DNA from 2 places in the Psychrobacillus sp. NPDC096623 genome. Region 2 is predicted to be linked to the other one. Evidence: predicted binding sites of a transcription regulator. Region 2 holds the regulator's gene; the other holds the start of a gene.
What was found. The regulator LexA, encoded in region 2, represses DNA repair genes until DNA is damaged. The targets are predictions, from matches to a motif close to CGAACATATGTTCG.
Positions count from the first base shown of each region.

Region 1: a site for LexA is predicted at 4,584-4,597, ahead of ACIQX2_RS09770 (YolD-like family protein). Genes of this name have one in related genera too.

Region 1 is NZ_JBIWER010000003.1:53,875-62,060, forward strand. Features, by position in the region: gene ACIQX2_RS09745 (AAA family ATPase) at 1-129, opposite strand, end outside; gene ACIQX2_RS09750 (histidine phosphatase family protein) at 344-904, opposite strand; gene ACIQX2_RS09755 (GNAT family N-acetyltransferase) at 999-1,451, opposite strand; gene ACIQX2_RS09760 (HAD family hydrolase) at 1,951-2,589, opposite strand; gene ACIQX2_RS09765 (HAD family hydrolase) at 3,370-4,029, opposite strand; gene ACIQX2_RS09770 (YolD-like family protein) at 4,179-4,550, opposite strand; gene ACIQX2_RS09775 (LLM class flavin-dependent oxidoreductase) at 4,848-5,840, opposite strand; gene ACIQX2_RS09780 (alpha/beta hydrolase family protein) at 6,240-7,166, shown strand; gene ACIQX2_RS09785 (GNAT family N-acetyltransferase) at 7,411-7,836, shown strand.
Region 2 is NZ_JBIWER010000002.1:457,075-465,260, reverse strand. Features, by position in the region: gene tkt (transketolase) at 1-1,632, opposite strand, end outside; gene ACIQX2_RS07010 (DUF896 domain-containing protein) at 1,719-1,952, opposite strand; gene ACIQX2_RS07005 (YneB family resolvase-like protein) at 2,015-2,665, opposite strand; gene yneA (cell division suppressor protein YneA) at 2,662-2,979, opposite strand; gene lexA (transcriptional repressor LexA) at 3,150-3,770, shown strand; gene ACIQX2_RS06990 (hypothetical protein) at 4,043-4,213, shown strand; gene ACIQX2_RS06985 (hypothetical protein) at 4,364-4,534, shown strand; gene ACIQX2_RS06980 (long-chain-fatty-acid--CoA ligase) at 4,833-6,428, opposite strand; gene ACIQX2_RS06975 (CaiB/BaiF CoA transferase family protein) at 6,461-7,669, opposite strand.

The DNA of each region.
Region 1 (8,186 bases), on a different contig from region 2:
TTCAGTAAATGATTCATCTTTCCATAGATAATTATCTGTATCAATCCACTTAATATTTTCTTTTTCACTTATAAATTTTGCTAAGGTACTCTTGCCCGTTCCAGACCCACCAATAATTTGAACTTTCATTGATTTTACCGCCTTTCTCGCTGAAAAATCGACGTTCCCCTTGCTTCTTAATGAGAGGATTAAATTCTCTTCCTCTTATTTTCAGGCTGTTACAACAAAGACGTAGCCCTTTACTAGCCAATGGTTTATCAGTATATCTTGGAATTATATGTAGGTGACAATTTGGCACATAAACTTGATTATCAGGTAAGCAGGTTCTAAGAATGGCCATCCTTTACAACCTCTCCCATATTCTATTAACTTCTATCAGCTTCTTTTGATCAAAAGTCAATTTATAAATATCGGGCATATCAAGTTCCTTCCAAAAAGTAAAATCATAATTTTTATCAAAGTAATTCATTATTAATACCAATAGGTTACCATGTGTTCCTACTGCAATATTTTTTCCTATGTACTGTTCCAATACATTCAAAGTTGCTTCAACTCCACGTTTTCGGGCGATAATATTAGATTCTCCACCTTCCCACGAAAAGGTCTGGTCCTCCCATACTTTTGTGATAGCAGAATTAAAATCCTCAATAGGCTCTTGAGACAATTTACGTTCCTTAAAATCATCTTCTATAATAATTTCTCTTCCTATAAATTTTGCTATTCCTTCGACTGTCTCTATGGCTCTTTTATATGAGCTCGAAATTACCACATCTATATTTTCTTGTTCAAGCATTTGAGTAATTCTTTCTGCGTCGACAAGGCCCCGTTCTGATAAAGGTCTTCCTAATTCATCTGGTGTATATGTAGAATGAGCATGTCGCACGAAGTATAAATTTGTTTGCATGTTTGTTTACTCCCCAAGGTCATTTTTTTATATTAACTAAAAAAACAAACTTTTTTTATTAATTTGATTTTATCCAGTGAATTCCTCAATTAATTTATACATTCTGAGATAGTCGAATCATATCCCTACAATGTATTCCGTTTTCAAAAATTTCTTCTAAATAATGCTTTGTAAAAAAGTCTATATCCACCCCTATAATTCTAAAACCACACTTTTGATAAAGCGCAAGCTGTCCTATACTTGAATTTCCAGTTCCAATTTCAATTGTTTGGAAGCCTTTTAACCTTGCTTTTTGTATAGCATCTTCCACTAACTGCTTTCCAATCCCTTTACCCTGTTGATTAGCCACTACTGCAATATTAACCAATTCCACCGTTTCCGGTCTTGTTGGACGCAACACATAAACCCCAATAATTTTCCGTTCATTTTCAGCTACAAAACAGTCACCCCGATTAACGTATTCCTCTACAATTAATTTTGAAGGGTCAGCCGTTAAAAGCAACTCTATTGGGGGTTTTTCCCCTTTTACAAGTTTCCTAATATTTATGTTCATCATAATCTCCTATTTATAACTACTTCTTCTTTTATACCTTTCATGGCTATATATCCAGCAATTCCTTCTGGTACGCTCAAATACTCCATCTCCATTTAAGATGAAGTATTCTGTCGTTTATTTTGATATATATTTATAAAAAGATACTGCTAAACGAATGAATAAAACATAAATAAAGGACTGACAAAAACTTAGACATATCACAAATACATATCGTCCAAAATCTTCGGTTTCCGTAACACTATAGAACTGCAGCTGCCAATCCAAGAAAATATTATAGTAACTTACACCTAAAAAAATAGGAATTAATAATACCCAATAAAACTTAGGCATACTACCAATCATATTACCTTTTACGAGCATTAACTCACATCCATTTCCAAGTTTAAGTTACTGCTGCAATAACTTTTTAAGATTGTCGTCTATGTCTCGAAGATCGCGATTGTCACTTCGCCCTCTTATCCCTTAGTATAGAGTTCGCAACCTTGTAAATTTATAAGTTTGTAAGTGATTGTATGAATTCATTTACACTACCAAACATTTGATCTGGTTGTACACTAAATTCCAGAGTCTGATAATTTGGCAACCAATGTACTCCGATTGTATGTACGTTCGCTTGTTTACCAGCAAGAATGTCCGCGTCACTGTCTCCTAGAAAAACAGCCTCGGTATTTTTTACGTTAAGCAGTTCCAATGCCTTATTTACTCCCTCTGGGTGAGGTTTTGGTATATAAACGTCATCACCAGTAATGATTACATCAAATAACTCATTCATATTAAGGCATTCTAAAGAAATAACCAGACTTCTTTCTGCTTTTCCTGTTACAATCCCTAACTTGTAGCCTTCTCTTTTTAAGCGATAGAGTAAATGATTAATCTCTTCATTATCTATAACAAGTTCACGGTGCTTTTCTATATATTTTTCATAATATAATTCAATTGCTTTATCGTGATTTTTATCCACAAGATTTTCTCTGATAATTCCAGTCTCAGATGGACCGAACATAGCCTTAATTTCATCAGAATTTACTTCCATGTTGTCAAATTCCTTAAATACTGCTTGAAAGGCATAAAAGCAAACTGGCAAAGTATCAGCAATGGTTCCATCAAAATCAAAAATGATCGCTTTCATAATTTCACATCCTTTAATATTCTTGTGTTTTCTTACTTCTGTCAGTTCAAAAAATTACTAGCGAAAAGTACTTCTATATATTAATAATCCACTATTAACAGTTCTAAGCCCAACAACTGCAAGAGCATTCAAATAGTATTCATTTTATTTAAACTACGTGTAATTTCAATTGGTGAGAAATATAGTAATCCCCCTATGATTCCAAACAAGAAGCTATATGGTACAAGGTGGTAGAAAATATCTTTATTTTCTAACTCACCGATATTTATATAAAATAATATAAAGAAAATTATTCCTATTAATGTGGCAATTAAATATCGAATACATCTTGATTTAATCGTAGATTTGTTGGATACGATTAGTAATGTAGGATACCCTATCAAAAAATATAAAACTATAATACTTAATGTGCCAATAGTATAGAGCATTTCACTATTTACATTTACAAAATAAAAATAAGTTTGGAATAATATAATTGAGATTACTGAAATTACGAGAGTATATCCAATTTTTTTCAATACTTTACACCATCTCTTTTTCCTTATTAGCTTAACTTCTTTTAGTTTTGTAATAATTAATGTTTTAACTCTTTACTTGATCTATTTTTCCTTGTGGCTTATAAAAGACTAAAGAAGCGCCAATTATTATACAGATTAAACCACCGAAACCAGTAGTAATGATGGCAAATTGTTCCGAAAAGTAAAATTTGCTTATTGTTAGAAAAATAACCAAAATCCATCCTATAAGATTTCAATATACTGGCGTTTCATTTTTCTCATCCTACCACTCATCCATCAAAGCTGGTATTTCCATTAAGTCATCTATTTCATACTCTGCATGAACATCCGTCCATTGTATATCTCTTTTCCTAATACCCATCATCCCAGCATTATTGGCACCTTGCACGTCATTTTCTGGATGATCGCCGATAAAAACGCATTCGCTTGGTAGCACACCAAGTTTGTCTGCAGCTCGTAAAAATATTTGGGAATCAGGCTTTTTCATACCTTCCCATTCAGAAATTAAAATGACCTGAAAATAGCTTTCTATACCTAAAGCTTTTATATTATCCATTTGAAATTGGCCATATCCATTTGTAATCATACCGATTAGTACTTTTCTTTTCTTTAATTCCTCTAGCATGAGCAAGAGATGATCGAAGGCGACACAACTATACCTAAATTCCTTCAAATAGTCCTCGAGCAGTTCTTCCCAAGAAATTTTGGTAATTGCAAATTCCTCCACGAGTTGTCGATAAACTTTATCCTTCCAAACGTATCCTCGGCTATCCAATTGTATAAACCTTGTTTTATACACATCTTTTGTAATAGGACCGATAAGATGACTCAGTCTATCATATTGCTTATCTGCAAATATGCTTAACGACTCGTCTCTGTTGAGCAGTGTTCCATCAAGATCAAACAAAATTGCTTTAATCATTTTATTCTCCCTTTACTTTTTATCTATGTACTCCCATGTTTTATTTCTTCTAGTATATTCTTCCACATCTTCCTATTAAAATCCTTCTTTTCTGCATCCATACAACAACGGCATCATCCCTGTCGAAGGGATGATGCCGTTGGTAGTTGTTATTCTAATAGGGTGACGTCTACGATTTCATCAATCGCTACTTCAAATGAGCGGAAGGGATCCTCCAGTTCGATTGTTCGCTTTCTCAAATCAATCCATTGTATTGTGCCGCGGTTATAGATAAACTCTCCCTCTTTCCACCGTTTTATTTTAATCTCGACATTTCGTTTCATCGCGAGTGCGATTTGATCCTGAATCGCTTCATAGTCAAACTCATTTAAGTCTGGGCGAGGTTCTTTTTTAATTTCTTCGCCATACTCTCGCAGCATTTTCACATGTTCTGGTAACATCATCGCTACCCATTTTTTCGACCCACGATCACGTATATGGGATAAATCAAATTGGTTCCAATCCTCTTCAAATTTAGCCATGCTATCACATTCTTTCTTTTTCATTTATCATATCGAACATCTGTTCTTTTTTCAAGTAGAAATAAATGGCTAATAAAACAATGACCTTCAAAAGCCACCGATTTTTGTTTTATTGATCGATTGTGAAGAGCTATTGAGCGATTATTAGGCTTTAATGATCGATTAATAGGCAGCATCGAGCGATTATTTGATGTCATTGATCGATTATTAAACATCATCGATCGATTCTCATATAGGAGACCATTCTCTCCGAAATAAAAGACACGCCATAATGAGCGTGTCCAATCCAATTTCTATTTACATCAATTCTTTTGCGAGTAAACGATAGACGTTTAATCGTTTTTCTTGCGAATGTGGAATACTACAAATCATTACTTCATCGAAACCATAATTATCTTGCTCTTCCTGTAAAGTCTCCGCCACTTCTTTAGCGGAACCAACTAAATGAATTTTACGATTTTCTTGAATCATCATTCGGTCCATTTCCGTCAGTGAATATTCCTGCGCTGCCTCTGGTGTCATTAATGGGCGAATCTGCCCTTTCATAAGAGATAAACGCGAGATGTCCTGTGGTAATGCTTCAAACTCAGCTTCTTCCTTTGTTTCAGCAACAGTTACTAAGTAAGTAACATTAATCTCCGGCTTCTCCATTAAAGGGGAAGGTGTGAAATTTTTGCGATACGTCTCTAAAATTGCAGGAGTCATACCGCCTTGGAAAAATTGGGCGAAGGAATATCCAAGCCCCATTCTTCCAGCTTGTACAGCACTGTTCCCAGTAGAACCAAGTAACCAAGCTTCTGGCAAGACAATTTTTGAAGGTGTCGCAATCGTTCTGTTATATAGACTATCTTCTGGAACTTCATCATTGATTAGTTGCAGAGCAATGGCTAACTTTTCATACATATTATTGACCAATGGAGGACGACCTTCCGAAAGAGCATACATCGCGTAATTATCTCCACCTGGGGCACGTCCAACACCAAAATCGATACGACCTGGAGAAAGCGCACTTAGTGTTTTAAATACTTCGGCAAGCTTTAGTGGTGAGTAGTGCATCATCATTACTCCACCTGTACCGATACGTAAATTTTTCGTTTTTGCCGCTAAGTGAGCTGCAATTACTTCGGGTGCCGAGCTTGCGAACGCATCTGTTCCATGATGCTCGGCCATCCACATACGGTGATATCCTAGTTCATCTGTTAAAATAGCCAATTCTTCTGCTTTTTTTAATGCTCCTGCAGCAGTATTGCCAGTTGTGATTGGCGCTTGGTCGAGTACACTTAATTTCATCTATTTATCTTCCCTTCTGCAAATCCACCTTAAATACTTCTCTTTACAAATGCTAACGAATAAAAAATAAAAAGTAAACGAAAGGGACTTGGTGATAGAAATAATCCAAGCGACATCTTTTAATGGAGTGAATCAAGAAGTAGCAGACGGAGAAACAATTAATCGTCGTTACAGAAGCAGGAGAGTTTGCTTATAACAAGATAAAAATAAAATAAAAGGGATTTAATGGGTTCTCTTTCGGGGGGCAAAACAGTAAAATAATATATAAATTCGCAGACTTATTCGCAAGAGTGAGTAGGTCATTTTGATTACTTAACCGGATATACAAAATAATAGTATACAATCTTTATAAAGTAATATGTGTAACAGAAATAATTATTATTCAGTGGAGGTAACCTCATGACAGATGAAAAAATTGTATTAGGTGCTGGAACAAAGTACCCACTTAACGGAATGTTGACCATTCCTGATAAAGTTAAAGGCTTGCATCCAGCGATTATTTTAGTTCACGGTTCTGGTCCAAGTAACATGGATGCAAAAATCGGAAATAATCATCCCTTTAAAGACCTGGCTAAAGGTTTGGCGAAAAAAGGAATTGCAGTGCTTCGTTATGACAAGAGAACATTCGTATACGGTAAAGAACTGAAAAAAGAAACTGGGTTATCAGTTAAAGAAGAAACAATTGAAGATGCTATACTAGCAGCTAACTTTTTACGAACGGATCCGCGTATAGATGGAAACAAAATATATATTATAGGTCATAGCATGGGAGGTATGTTGGCTCCAAGAATCGATGCTGAAGGTGGAAACTTCAATGGAATCATCATTATGGCTGGTTCCCCACGCAAATTAGAAGAAATTATGATAGACCAAAATAATGATGTTTTAAATTCATTGAATAAGGTTTTAAAAATGATTGCTCGAAAACAAATAGCATCATTAACAACTAAATTCAACAACATCTATAATCTAAGTGACGAAGAAGCAAAGTCAACCAAAGTTTTGGGGAAATATGTTAGGACTTACTACTTCAAAGAAATGGGTGAACATCCATCCACAAGTTATCTCAAAGCTTTGGATATACCAGTTTTCATTTTGCAAGGCGAGAAGGATTTCCAAGTATCAATAGAAAAAGATTTTAATGGTTATAAAAAATTATTGGAGAACAATCCAAATGCAACATTTAAACTTTATCCGAACTTAAATCATTTGTTTATGCCTTCCGTTTATGGCAAGATACTAAAAGCGAGAAAAGAGTATAAGGTTGAACAACAAATAGATAAACAAGTTATTAAAGATATTTCTGAATGGATTTTTTCTATTTAGGTAATAACACGTGAAATTCTAAGTTACCGACTTTACTACTTTTTGGTTTTGGCAACATCGATTATTCCGTAAAATAAAGTTATGGTAGCTACCCTAAATCAAAATGGGTATCTTTGTTAAAATACCGGAGACTTTGTGAAAGAAGGTACTTAGATTAACGGTACAGCTTAGTTGAAAAAGAGGAGTTACTAAAGCGATGTCGAATATATTTATTGGTGAAGTTTGAGGCATTGGAGGTAACATTTTGAAAAACTATAAGATTGAAAATAATATTCCCACATTGGAAGAATTCAAATATTTGTGTGCGTCTGTGGGATGGAGTAATTATATGAATTTTGAAGTGGCAGAAACATCACTAAAGAAATCTATTCACTGCATTACAGTCAAAGATAATGAACAAATTGTTGGTATGGGTAGAATTGTGGGCGATGGGGCGATTTATTTCTATATCCAAGATATAGTGGTTCATCCAGATTATCAGAAACATGGTATAGGAAATGAAATAATGAATTTATTGGTTAAATACTTAAATATAAATGCACCCGACAAAGCATTTGTTGGTTTGTTTGCCTCACAAGGTAAAGAAACGTTCTATGAAAAATATAATTTTAAAGACTTCTCCCCAAATATGACTGGTATGTTTACTGTGATTTCAAAAAAAGAGATATAATTAATTTAAATTTTGAGAGAATCAATTAATCGATTTTAAAACAATCGTTCTCCAATTAACTTTTTTAAAAAGACATCAAAATAAAGTGAGCTTGGAGATATATTTCCAAGGTCATTTTTTGTGTGTATTTTTAAATCAACTTTTACCTGTGACATAGCCTAAAATTTCTGCTTCTTTTTATTTTTGTGGAGACATAAAATTTTACAGCTTAATCCTAAGGAAATGAGATGATTGGTTGGTTAGTTTGTTGGAAAATATATTTCAAGTATCGGCCATAATACTGCTGCTATGTTCCATCTATTATTATAGACACTTCAAAAAGACAAAGAGAGAAAGAAAACTAACTACAC
Region 2 (8,186 bases):
AACATAAGCTCCTTTTGAAACTCCTTCTTTAGCTAGCTCCACTGAGTTTTCAAGCGTAGGAAGGTTTTGTCTAGATAGCACTAGAACCGTCGGAATATTTTTAGATGAAACAGCTAGTTTCCAAGCTTCTGCAGTTTCATTTGCATCAGCTGGACGGATTACAGATAGACCTGGCATTGCTCGTAAAGAAGCTAAATGTTCCACTGGCTCATGGGTTGGACCATCTTCCCCAACAGCGATACTGTCATGTGTAAATACATACGTTACAGGAAGTCCCATTAATGCAGATAAACGAATTGCTGGGCGTACATAGTCACTAAATACGAAGAATGTACCACCAAATACATTTAGTCCTCCGTGTAAAGCCATTCCATTTAAAGCAGTCCCCATTGCAAACTCACGTACACCGAACCAAATGTTTTTTCCAGCATAATTTTCTGCTGAAAAATCTCCAACATTCTTCATGGTAGTTTTATTGGACCCTGCTAAATCGGCACTACCACCAAAGAATGAAGGTAAGTTTTGAGCAATTGCATTAATTGCTTCCCCAGATGCAGAACGAGTAGCATGAGAAGTACCAGTTTCGTACGTTTTCAATGCATCTGCAAAGTTTTCAGGTAATTCTCCAGAAATAGCTGTTTTTAGTGTTGAAGCTAACTCAGGGAATTCAGACTCATACGCATTTAGTTTCTCATTCCAAGAAGCCTCTTCTTGAACACCTAAACGTTCAGATGCTTGTTTGAATGTGTCATAAACCTCTTCAGGAACGTAGAAGTCCTCTTCGTATAACCATTTATATTCCGCTTTAGCTAAAAGAGTTTCGTCTTTTCCTAAAGGCATACCATGAGCATCTGACTTACCAGAACGGTTAGGAGAACCAAAGCCGATAACAGTTTTCACTTCAATAAGAGTTGGTTTATCATTTTGAGACTTCGCTTTATCAATAGCATTTGAAATTTCTTCGATATCGTTTCCGTCTTTTACGAGAATATAGTTCCAACCATATGAATCAAATCGTTTTTCTACATTTTCTGAGAATGATTTACCTAAATCACCATCTAAAGAAATATCATTACTATCATATAATACAATCAATTTATCCAATTGAAGATGGCCAGCAAGAGAAATTGCTTCTGCAGCTACACCTTCCATTAAATCACCATCACCGCATAATGCATAAGTATAATGATCAATAATAGAGTGGTTTTCTTTATTGTACGTAGCTGCTAAGTGTGCCTCAGCCATCGCCATACCTACTGCCATCCCGATTCCTTGACCAAGTGGACCAGTTGTTGCTTCTACTCCTGCAGTGTGACCGAATTCAGGATGTCCAGGTGTTTTAGAATCCCATTGTCTAAAGTTCTTAATCTCTTCCATAGGTAAATCATAGCCACCAAGGTGAAGTAGACTATATAAAAGCATAGAACCATGACCTGCAGATAATACAAAACGGTCGCGGTTGAACCATGTTGGGTTATTTGGATTATGACGTAAATGTTTTGTCCATAAAGTGTAAGCCATTGGTGCAGCCCCCATTGGTAAACCAGGGTGACCAGAATTAGCTTTATCGATTGCATCAATAGACAAAGTTCGAACCGTATTAATTGCTAATAAATCGGATTGTAATGACATGAATGACATCCTCTCAAACAAATTTTTTCTATATTTCTAGTTTAGACAAGAATGTCTGTATTATCAATGGTTTCTGAAATGATTAATTAATTCAGAAACTTTCCTTTCTTGGCTTCTTGAACCTTTACAGGGGTTACATCATTTCCAGCAGGGTCAATTATTTTTACACTTTCTATAGTATCTCTCATTGTGGAGCGAAAAGTTTCCAAATATTCTTTACGTAAAGAACTCTGTTCTTTTGCTTCTTCAATTGAAAGTCCTGTTGTTTTAGATTTTTTAGACAGCTCGCTAATTCTTGCTAGTTTTTCTTTACTTAACATTTTAACGCATCCTTTCACTTTCTCTTTATATAAAGGTAAGGAAAAAACACACAGAGTGCAAGTCATTTCACTCCATGTGTTTCTATGTACTCAATATAACGTCGATGGACGGTTGCTTTACTAATGTTAAAACCCAATCCTTTTAAAGTGCTCGAAATCTCCTCATAGGTAAGACCTGCATTCCGTAGTCTAACAACTTCTTCTACAGGAACATCTATTCTTTCCCTTCCTTCAGGATTTCCTTTTGTCTTTAAATTTTTTTCTGGTCGGTATCCTTTGGAAACCGCCTTTTTCATCCCTCGTCTTATTTTAGCATTATGTAATTTCCTTTGATATTCCTCCACAAGCGCTAATATTTCGAGGAGCATAGAATCCATTTCATTTAAATTAATGACCCCTTTATCTTGTAAAGTGTACACAGAGGTATTTGTTTTTTGGAGTAGATGTAGAACTGCCATTCTTCCATTTCCTCTACCTATTCGAGTTTCATCTTGAACAAATACAGCGTTAATTTCATTTTCTTTTATATAGTCAAGTAATTCTAATAAGCCTTCACGCTCAACATCATAACCACTATGTTGATCAATAAATACTTTTGCCACTTCATAGCTTTTTTGTTTTGCAAATTCTAACAGTTCCTCTTCCTGTCTCTTTAAAGAGGTCTCTTGAGACTCTTTTTCAGTGCTCACACGACAATAGATAACTGATTTCATTTTGTATCGCCTGCTAACTCCGTTTCATTATCGAAGTGGTAACTTTTTTCATTGGCTGGAATTTTAAGTATTTCTCCTGCTTTTATATGTTCATCTTTCAAGTTATTCATCGCCATTACCTTATTAATCCATACTTTTTTATCTTCATTAACTCCGTACTCATGTGCTAACTCCCATAAAGAATCGCCTTGCTCTATATTAATATGTTGACTCTCATCTGTAGAAAAAGATTTCGAGATTATTATAAACATTATAAAAGCAATACTTCCAGCAACAAAAAATGATAGAAAATAGTTTTCTTTTATCCAGGTCATTAAAAATACCCCCTAATAGAATATGTGTTCGTAATGTATAATTTAATAATAATGCGAACGTTTGTTTTTGTCAACACTAATTAGAACCTATGTTTGCATTAATGTTCGTAGCCTGTTATACTATTAATAAGATAGAAAAGGATAGTAATTACTCTTAAAGAGGTGAACAAATGAAGAAAGCATCTAAAAGGCAAGAAGACATTCTAGCTTTTATAAAAGAAGAAGTACGCAAAAAAGGGTATCCACCATCCGTTCGAGAAATAGGAGAAGCTGTGGGCTTAGCATCAAGTTCTACTGTCCATGGACACTTAGCTCGATTAGAAAGTAAAGGTTTAATCAGAAGAGATCCAACTAAACCACGTGCCATTGAAATCCTTGACAGTTTAGGAAGCATGGCTGAAAAACAAAACGTAGTTCATGTGCCACTAGTTGGTAAAGTTACTGCTGGATTGCCAATTACGGCAATTGAAAATATTGAAGAATTTTTCCCGCTGCCAGAAACTTTTGGTACATCTGATGATAATTTATTTATGTTAGAGATTATGGGTAACAGTATGATTGAAGCAGGAATTTTAAATGGTGACTATGTTGTTGTAAAACAACAGCAATCAGCAAATAATGGTGATATTGTTGTAGCAATGACCGACGAGGATGAAGCGACAGTGAAGCGGTTCTTTAAGGAAAAATCCTATTTCCGTTTACAACCTGAAAATTCCTCCATGGAACCAATCATCGTAAACTCCGTTAGCATTCTTGGAAAAGTTGTTGGAGTTTATCGCAATATTCAATAGTATTTACAGACTTGACAATCTACTTAATATTACTTAAAATAACGAAGAGCCGATATCATATTTCAACGAAAAGTGGACATTTTCGTTGAAATCATCGAAAAACCCCTTTACCTTTATGGTTGAGGGGTTTTGTTTTGAAAAATATTATATTCTAAAATATAATATAAAGAGTTTGAAAATAACAAAATGTGGGTATTATTTCTATAAGCTTACATAGGTTAAATTACATACTTATTTATGGGTGATACATAACTACAAAGGAGTCGTAACCTATGAAAATAATTGTAGAAGAACTTAAAAAACTCATAAATGACTATTATAGATGCAATAACTTCCAACTGAAGGAACAAATATTGATCGATATTAAACTATTAAAGGATGCACTAAGAATTATTGAAAAAAGTAAGCTAGGGATTAACTATGAAAGATCACTTGGTTATTAATCAAGTGATCTTTTTGTACCTAAACAACTCTTCAATTCCACATGGCCTTTGTTCTCTTTTTCAAAAATTATTACTTAAAATACTTCCAATTATAGTCGATTTGTTACATAATAAAAAAACAGGTATTATAGATCATAAGGGGGAGTATTATTGCCTATAGCATTAATTTATAAAGAACTAAATCGATTAATAGATGATTACTATAAATGTCCCTTTAAACATATAAAAGAGCAAATTCTTATTGATATCCATCTTCTCACTGAAGCGATATTACTTTTCGATGTCGATTATCCTTTAACAGTTTCACTTGAAACTCAATAAGTGACGGCTCCCTCTTACTTAGTAATAAACAAACTAACCATATACAAAAAGCGTTGAGAGCATAGAGCTCAAACGCTTTTTTAAATAATAAAATCCTCAATCCATTGTGAACTGAGCTTTTACCGTATGTTAATAACAATTTCTTCTTCAACTTAAGTATCCGTTACTTGAACATGTTTTTATTGGAGTGGTGCGAATAACATTACTGAAACCTCTACTAAACAAAATCTCTAATACTAGTACTATTAAGAAGCCTATAAAAACTCACTCCGGTGAAACCACCGGAGTGAGTTTTTTGTTAATTTACCTTTTTAGGGCCATTCCAGTACATTTCGCGTAAACGGAATTTTTGCAGTTTTCCTGTAGCTGTTTTTGGTAATGCCTCTACAAATTCAATCGATTTTGGCGCTTTGAAATGAGACATATTCGAACGACAGTAATCGATTAATTCTTTTTCTGTAACTGTTCTTCCTTCATGAAGTACGATAATTGCCTTTGGAACTTCTCCCCACTTATCATCAGGTATAGCAATAACTGCAGCCTCTAAAATATCGGGATGTTTATATAGTACACCTTCAATTTCTGTGGAAGAAATATTTTCTCCTCCAGAGATAATCATATCTTTTATTCTATCTTGGATTTCGATATAACCATCAGGATACGTTACAGCTAAGTCTCCTGTGTAGAACCAACCGTCTTTAACTGCTTCAGCAGTTCTTTCTGGATCCTTGTAATAACCATCCATGACTACATTTCCACGAGTGATAATCTCACCAAGTTCTTTCCCATTCCATGCAACTTCTTGTCCATCTTCTTGGTTAACTACTTTCGTTTCCCCATTAAAAGCAAGTTCAATTCCTTGTCTCGCTTTAATTGTAGCTTGTTCATCAGGTGATTTCTCATCGAATTCATTTTTCCATTCATTATATAGAATGAAAGGCGAAGTTTCAGTCAATCCATACACGTGAATCATATTTAATCCTAGAATTGCTTGTGCTTTCGCGATAAGTGCGGCTGCTGGAGGGGCTCCTGCAGTTGCCATTCGAGGATTTGTAGTAATTTTCATTTCTTTACTCGATGGTTCATTCACCAACATATTAACCACTGTTGGCGCACCACATAATAAGGATATTTGATGTTCTGTAAATAAATTCAAAATAAGCGGTGGATCAACTTTTCTTAAACATACATGAGTTGCACCAGCCGCTGTAATCGCCCAAACACCACCCCAACCATTAGCATGGAACATTGGTAAAGTATGAAGATATACATCATCATGCTTAACACTCAAATGATACAAGAAATTGACCGCATTCATGTAGTTTCCACGATGCGTTAGCATAACACCCTTGGGTTTAGATGTCGTACCACTCGTATAATTCAATGTCAGAAGCTGATTTTCATCAATTTCCGTATTAGGTAAAATAACATCTTCAGAATCTTGTTCGATAAATGTTTCAAAATCTATACCATTCAATGAATTCGTTTCCCCTTCTACAGAAACAACGATAACTTGATCAAAAGGTAAACGATCCCCAATTTCCTCAATAGGACTAGTAAATTCTTCATCCACTATCAGCATTTTGGAGTCACTATGCTTTATGATGTACTCCAAATCCTCTGCATTTAGTCGGTAATTAAGAGGTACAAGTACAGCTCCTATTTGGCATATTCCATAAAAGCTTTCTAGCATATAATGAGTGTTTGGTAGCATGACTGCTACATGATCGCCTTTTTGAATACCAGCGTTTAATAGTGCAGCAGATAACTTGTCAGCACGTTGTCCGAATTCTTTATATGTAAACTGTTTTTCTCCGTCAATAACTGCTACTTTTTGTGGGTAATATTTAATCGCTCTTCTTTTCCAATCCAATGGTGTTAATGCAGCAAACATTCTAACCAACTCCCCTTTAGTAGACTAATTTGTTATTTTGAGTTTTCTATTTGTTTAATCGAACCGAAAATGCCTTTTTCTTTAAGTGATTTAATCGTCTCACTATCAAAACCCAGTTCTTCCAAGATTTCATTAGTATGCGTTCCCGTTTGCACCCCCGCAAAACGGTACTCGCCTGGTTGTGTTGAAAACTTAATAGGAAAAGCAATTTGTTTTTGTATACCTTCATCATATTTTGGTACAGAAACTACTAGCTCTCTTGCCTTTATATGCGGATGTTCTACAGCTTCTGAAAAATTTAAAACCGGCTCCACACAGCCATTAAATCCATTTTTAAGAATACTATTCCATTCATCCAATGTCTTTTCTTTAAAAGTTTTTATGAGCTTTTCTTTAAACGCTAATTGATCTACTCGATTCTCACTACTACTAAGTTTGAACAAACCAGGATCTCCAAGTAATTCACAAAGCATTTTTTGAAACTGAGGTTCCAAGCTTCCTACAGATATATAACGATTGTCTCTCGTTTCATAATAATCATAAAAAGAGCCACCGTTTAACAGTAAAGATTCAGCAGTCGGTTCGATTCCGCCAACTAAAAAACTAGGTCCATACAAAGCATTTAAAGAAAACGATACATCCGTCAAACTAATATCAATATGCTGACCTTCACTAGTTTTTTGTCGATTATACACAGCAGCTAATATTCCAATGACAGCTGGCATCGAACCTCCTGCAAGATCTGCTACTTGTACACCAGCAGGCACAGGCGTTTGACCTTTTCGAAAAGAATAACTGGAAACACCTGCTAAAGATAAATAGTTAATATCATGACCAGCCTGATTGCGAAGAGGACCTGTTTGTCCATAACCAGTAATAGAGCAGAAAATAATAGCTGGATTTATTTCTTTTAGCTTTTCATATCCAATTCCCAGTTTATGCATTACACCTGGTCGGAATTGTTCTACGACAATATCATATTCTTTTATTAATTGGTAGACGATTTCTATCGATTCTGCCCGCTTTAAATCTAATGCCAATGAACGCTTAGATCTATTTAAGTGAGCAAAAGTAGCTGATACTTCTCCGTCCATTGGGCCATCATATTTTAATAAATCCTCTCGATTTGGAGATTCTATTTTCAATACTTCTGCTCCCATATCAGCGAGCATCATCGTTGCAAATGGACCAGGTAACAAAGTAGAAAAATCTAATATTTTCAAACCACTTAAGATCCCCATTTTTTCCCCCTTCGTTCGTAATATTTAAATTATTCAGATATATATAATTGTAACGAAAACATCGTGTACTTTCAATTAATGTTTGTACGATCTGCACTAATCAACTTAGAAGCTACTTGTTGTGTCAAAATGTAGGCAGAATTTCTCCCAGTTCTAACTCATGCTTACCAATACGGTTATATTTATGGAATATTTTTTAAAACCTAAATTTAAACTAGAATGAAAAAGGTGAAGCGGCAGCTTTACAGTGTACAGATATAAATTTTAAGGATAAAACAATCACCATAAATAGAGTTTTAACTTTCATCTTGTAACTTGCAGAAAAGACGGCATAATTAAAGCCTTTACCAATTCATTCAGTACGCCTCACCTATGTAGTATTAATGATGGAAGCCGAAACTGACATTAAATATATCCAAAAACAACAGGGTCATGATAATTATCAAATAACAGCTGATGTATATGCTCACGTCTCATGCAAAATAAAAAAGAAAAACACCGAACGAGTCAACTCACG